DNA from 2 places in the Paenibacillus sp. B1-35 genome. Region 2 is predicted to be linked to the other one. Evidence: predicted binding sites of a transcription regulator. Region 2 holds the regulator's gene; the other holds the start of a gene.
The links. The regulator Rex, encoded in region 2, represses fermentation and respiration genes when NADH is low (regulators of the CRP and FNR family bind a similar motif). The targets are predictions, from matches to a motif close to TTGTGAAATATTTCACAA.

Region 1 (3,194 bases), on a different contig from region 2:
TTTGCTCTATTTATAATCGTGATTAGTAAATTATGATGTGGGATTAAAAATAATTAACGAACAATGGGCGTGAGTGTTGTTGACTTGTTCGTTAAATTTAGATACAATAAGGTTGCTCCCGCGGAAAGTGGAGAGCAAGGATTGATTGGCCATTATTTTGTTTATCCTGTTCGTATATCCCAGAGATAAGGTCTAGGGGTCTCTACCAGGAGCCGTAAATTCCTGACTACGATAGGTATGCTTTGGTATACCTGCACGTAACAGGATATTTTTTTTGCCCAAATAGGTGCAGGCTCATCGGATAAGAGATAAATAGACCGAAACATCGTGAGCATCGAGGAGGAAACAATGAGTAAATATGATGTAATTGTTGTAGGAGCAGGTCCGGCTGGTATTTTCACTTGTTATGAATTATCTTTGAAGGCTCCACATCTGAAAGTATTGCTCGTAGATAAGGGACATGATATTTATCGCCGCAACTGTCCGATTTTGGAGGAGAAAATCCAAAAGTGTCCTCCAGCGGCAGGAAAGAAGGACTTTGCCGGCTGTCTCCCAGCTTGTTCGATTACAAACGGCTTCGGTGGAGCAGGGGCATACAGTGATGGTAAATTTAACGTAACGACAGAATTTGGCGGCTGGCTGACTGATTATTTGCCGGCTTCACAAGTACTGGACTTGATCAAATATGTAGATGCAATCAACCTGGAGCATGGAGCTACAACGGATATTACCGATCCAACAACAGAAACGGTACGTCGTATTGAACAGCTGGGCTATTCTGCTGGCTTGAAGCTACTGCGCGCACAGGTGCGTCATTTGGGAACGGAACAGAACCTGGAGATTTTAAAATCCATTTATGAATATTTGAAGCCTCGCGTCGAAATGGCCTACAAAACAGAAGTCGCGGATCTGATTTCAGAGAAGCAGGATGGGCGTTATATTGTGAAGGGGATTGAGCTAAAGAGCGGCGAGAAGCATGAAGCTGATCAAGTGGTAATCGTGCCGGGACGTGACGGCTCAGCATGGTTGACGGAAATATTGAAAAAGCGCCGCTTGAAAATGTACAACAACCAAGTCGATGTTGGGGTGCGGGTAGAGACCTCCGATATCGTTATGCGCGAAATCAATGAACACCTGTATGAAGGGAAATTCGTGTTCAATACGTCTGTTGGCACACAGGTGCGTACCTTCTGCAGCAATCCGTCTGGCCATGTCGTGGTGGAGAACCACAGTGGCATCATGTGCGCGAACGGACACTCCTTCAAGGATCCGAAGCTGGGCTCTGCAAACACGAATTTTGCGCTGCTTGTATCGCATAAGTTTACGGAGCCGTTCGATAAGCCGAATGAGTACGCTCGTGAAATCTGTAAGCGCGCGAACGATTTGTCCGGAGGCGGCATTATCGTCCAGAAGTACGGGGACATCATTCGCGGACGCCGCTCAACAGAAAAGCGCATCCAAGAAGGATTCCTGGAGCCTACCTTGAAAGAGGCCGTTGCTGGGGATTTGGGTCTTGTACTTCCATACAATACGATGAAGAGTCTCATTGAAATGGTTGAAGCGCTTGATCGTGTAACGCCGGGCATCGCTTCTGAGCACACGTTATTTTATGGAGTTGAGGCGAAATTCTACTCCGCTCGTCCAAAGCTGGATACGACATTGGAGTCGGAAATTGAAGGCTTATACTGCGGCGGAGACGGCGCTGGCATTACGCGCGGACTCGCACAGGCAGGTGCCGCAGGTGTACACATTGCACGCAGCATCGTTGCCAAACGCGGCGCGTAAATGCACGATGCCGCTCAAGCCAATTCATAGGGGGGGCCAGTGAGTCGAGACCTTGACTTGCTGGCTTTTTTTGTATGCTGTGCACCTATTTCCTTGTATACGCAAAATGGTCAATATTTGAAATATACTTTGTGATAAAATGCACAACATCATGGTGAGGGCTTCGTTACAATGAATTTGCAACCTGTTCAGTTGACATTCCAACCGGGGTGAATCGCATCTGGGTAGGTGCGAATGGAAAGCAGGCCTTGGGATGATCAGGCTTGCATCGGAATATGCACAAGCAGGAGGTTATGTCGATGTCAGGTTATTTGAAGCCGCAGCAAATTGCGGAGGCAACAGTGGAAACCGGAACGATCAAAGCGAGAAATCCTTTGTCTGCCATGCTGATCTTAGGTTTTCTTGCCGGGGCATTTATTGCGCTCGGTTATCTCTTATATATACGGGTGACGGCAGCCGCGCCCGCGGAATGGGGAAGTATTAATAGCTTGATTGGAGCAGCGTTGTTCCCCGTAGGGTTGATCCTTGTCTTATTAGCTGGCGGAGAGTTGTTGACCGGGAATATGATGGCCGTACCGCTCGCCCGAATGAAAGGCTGCATAACGACCGGAGAGGCCATCCGAAATATCGTGGTGATTACGTTTGCTAATTTCTTGGGGGCTTTGTTTGTAGCGTATTTCTTCGGTCATGTAGTGGGGCTTACGAGTTCTGGCCCATATTTGCAGAAAACCGTTGATGTAGCGGCTCATAAGCTGGATGAAAGCTTTATTCAGGCCTTTGTCAGCGGGATTGGCTGCAACTGGCTTGTTGCACTGGCGGTATGGTTGGCTTATGGGGCGAAGAGCTTCAGCGGAAAAATTATGGGCATTTGGTTCCCGACGATGGCTTTTGTAGCCATCGGGTTCCAGCACGTTGTTGCCAATATGTTTGTCATTCCAGCAGCCATTTTTGAGGGGCATTTCAGCTGGGGGCAATATATGTCGAACTTCATTCCTGTCTGGCTGGGCAACTTGGCCGGAGGGGTTGTCTTTGTAGCAGGTGCTTACTATATGGTGTACTTACGTTCGCAGCATGTGAATAACCAGAAGGTAACGAATGGGGCTTCCGAGCATCTGCATTCGAAGGATACAGGTGCTGAAAGCAACGCAATGCCTTCGGGAGCGGCGAGCTCGCCTGTTCACTAACTGAGGCAGCAGCGCAGAACATTGGTATGTAAAGGTAGGCAAGATCGAGTCATGATTAGGCTCGGTCTTTTTTGTTTGCCGAAAACGCAGGTATGCTGCTCTTTATATAAATTCACGGGCTTGTCACCTCCATTACAGATAGATGTGGTAAACTACGGGTGACTAGTGTGCGCCATATATAGAAGAGAAGATAACGATATCATGTCGTATCTGTAAGCGCATCCA
Region 2 (3,194 bases):
GCTTGACATCCTTGGCAGATGCCGAGTATACAACATGGGATACCAAATCCGTATGAGGCATAAAGTGAGGCTGATCAATATCAACTGCAACAAAGTCAGCCTTCATTCCCACTTCAAGCGCGCCAATATCGTCAACACGAATTGTCTTCGCACCATAGATTGTTCCCATGCGCAGTGCCTCTGCTGCAGGAATAGCAGTCGGATCACCGGACACGCCTTTATGGATCAGGGCGGCGAGTCGAATTTCTTCAAACATATCAAGGTTATTGTTGCTTGCCGGTCCGTCGGTACCAAGTGATACTACAACACCTGCACGAAGCAGCTCAGTTACGCGAGCAACGCCGCTCGCCAGCTTCAAGTTGCTGCCTGGATTGTGAGACACCGCCACATTATATTTCGCAAGCGTTTCTATTTCCTCATCTGTCAGATGAACACCATGAGCGACGAAGGAAGGACGTGAGAAGAAGCCAAGCTTCTCGAGATGCGCTACCGGACGCATTCCATAATCCTTCACATTTTGCTCTACTTCAGCTTTCGTTTCTGACATATGAGTATGAAGCGGCAAATCTAAATCATGCGCAGCCTGAACAAAGCTCTCGATAAAGGATGGCGGGCAAGTATACGGCGCATGTGGCGCCAACAGTGTACGAATGCGGCCATTTGCCTTCCCGTTCCAATCCTTCGCGAACTGGATCGCTTCATTCAACTTCTCCCGCTGTACATCCTCCGGACACAAGCCAATCGCTCCGCGCATGAGTGATGCACGGATTCCAGATTGCTCACTTACCTTTGCCACTTCATCCATGTAATCATACATATCAACAAATGTTGTCGTACCGCCCTTCAACATTTCAACAACCGACAACGCCGTTCCCCAGTACACATCCGTAGCGGTAAACTTACCTTCCATCGGCCACATTTTCTCCTGCAGCCACGTTTGAAGCGCAAGGTCATCACCATATCCGCGCAGCAAAGACATCGCAGCATGTCCATGTGTATTCACAAGTCCTGGAATAAAGAACAATCCCTTGCCATCAATGATTTCTGCACCTTCAGTTGTGTATTGCTCAGGCAAATCAGCTCCCAGATGAACGATGCGATCATTTTCCACGACCATGAATCCATGGAAGGAGGATTGTTTCGCAGTTGGAGACAAGTCGGCAAATATGCCGTTTTTAATAATGATTCGATGTGTCATTCGGCAGGTACTTCCTTTCCATTATCAGATAAATAATACGCCAAACTGAACAAGTCCGTCGTGAAGTCGGCTGTATGAACCCGAATATTCGGCGGCACTCTCAAGATGACAGGCGCGAAATTCAAAATGGCTTCTACCCCGGCCTCTACAAATTGATCCGCAACATGCTGTGCTTCCGTAGCCGGCACCGTAATGATTCCGATGCGAATTTGCTTTTCACGAACCGTAGGAATGAGATCAGACATGGGCTGAACTTTCAAATTGTTAATCTCAGTGTTAATTTTGGACTCCTGAGCATCGAACACAGCAACAATTTTCATATTATCTTTCAAGTATACGGTGTAGTTGCAAAGGGCGTGCCCTAATTTACCTGCGCCGACAAGTCCAACAGGTATTACCTGATCGAGTTTTAAAATATGCCGAATTTGTTGAATAAGATACGATACATCATACCCGATACCCTTGCGGCCGAAGTCGCCGAAGTATGCCAAGTCCTTTCGAATTTGGGCAGGATTCAAGTTCAGCTTCTGTCCCAAATCTTGAGATGAAACTGTGAGCACTTCACGCTGCTTCAATTCTAATAGGTGACGTAAATATACGGGTAAGCGCCGAACGACAGCTTCTGATATTTTTAGTGCTTTCATCCTAAAAAAGCTCCTCTCATCGCTCTCCAATACCTCTTTGATTATGGTCTAGCCACGTATCTATACGTGGTACAAGTTGTTCTGTTGCCATATGCTCCATTTTTGGACCAGGCAGCGAGTAAAGAAAGTGTTTGCCATAGCTTGTCTCAATAACCCGGGTGTCATAAATGATCACAATCCCTTTGTCCTGCGTTGTGCGCACGAGACGACCGAATCCCTGCTTGAACCGGATAACAGCCTGCGGTACAGAATATTTGCGGAACGGATTTTGATTCATCCGCTTCAAGCGATCGCATTTTGCTTCCACTAACGGGTGATTCGGCGGCTGGAAAGGAAGTCGTACAATCGCCAGACAGGTCAGCGCATCTCCCGGAATATCTACTCCTTCCCAAAAGCTGCTTGTCCCAAGAAGCACCGAGTTCGGCTGTTCTCGGAACCTTCGTGTCAGCTTGCTTCGATTGCCGCTGTCAATTCCTTGTCCCAGCACTTGAATGCCATGGAGGCTTAGCGCTTCCTTTAGCGGCTCATATACATCCCGCAGCATGCGATACGATGTGAATAATACAAGCATTCGTCCCTCTGTCACCTTAGCTACATCGGCCAGTGACTGCATCAGCGTCATATTAAACTTAGCGTCTGACGCCCCCTTTACGCTCGGAAAGTCACGCGGAATGACTACAAGCGCTTGTTCACGGTAGTTAAATGGTGACGGAAGGATCACGGTGTTCAAGCGCCCATCCCGTTCTGCATCCTTCAAGCCCAATTGTTCGGCCACGAACTGGAACGATTTATCGACAGACAATGTTGCTGATGTCAGAATGACACTCTTCTTCGGCTCAAAGAAATAACGCTTCAGTGCCTCACTCACATCAACAGGGACGGCATACATTTGCATCGATTTATGCTTATATTGGAGATTTCCTTCCATCCAATATACCGTATCCGCATCCTTGCCCTGCATAAACTCCCGGAATTCATCACGAAGTTGCCCAATGTCCTTGAACAGACCTGTCACGTCTGCCGTAACGCCTTGAACCTCGTCATCATCGTAATCCTTCCATTCGTTAACGAGCTTCTCCCCCGAACGGACAATGTCGCTTAAGCGGGTATGAATATCGCCTTCCAGTTCCGCAATAGAGCTCCAGGCTTCAGGACGATTACCTGACGGCAGCCTAAGCACAGCTTGGCCGCCCTCCGCTTGACCGGCTTCATTCATGGAAGGCAGCATCTGATAAAGTTGCTCATGCAAGCGATCCCACTGATCCTTGACATCGACGAGCTGTGTCAGCATCTTATCAATTCCTTCTGCCCAGACAAGCGCCTTTTCATTGCCTGACAAGCGAAGGCGCTGC

Region 1: the regulator Rex is predicted to act here: its motif matches at 1,915-1,932, upstream of ACQ5BJ_RS17880 (formate/nitrite transporter family protein).

The regions. Positions count from the first base shown of each region.
Region 1 covers NZ_JBCHVJ010000005.1:269,799-272,992, reverse strand. Annotated here, with positions in the region: purine riboswitch at 151-249, shown strand; gene ACQ5BJ_RS17885 (NAD(P)/FAD-dependent oxidoreductase) at 349-1,785, shown strand; gene ACQ5BJ_RS17880 (formate/nitrite transporter family protein) at 2,085-2,969, shown strand.
Region 2 covers NZ_JBCHVJ010000001.1:1,241,715-1,244,908, forward strand. Annotated here, with positions in the region: gene ACQ5BJ_RS05205 (amidohydrolase) at 1-1,198, opposite strand, end outside; gene ACQ5BJ_RS05210 (redox-sensing transcriptional repressor Rex) at 1,195-1,842, opposite strand; gene dinG (ATP-dependent DNA helicase DinG) at 1,859-3,194, opposite strand, start outside.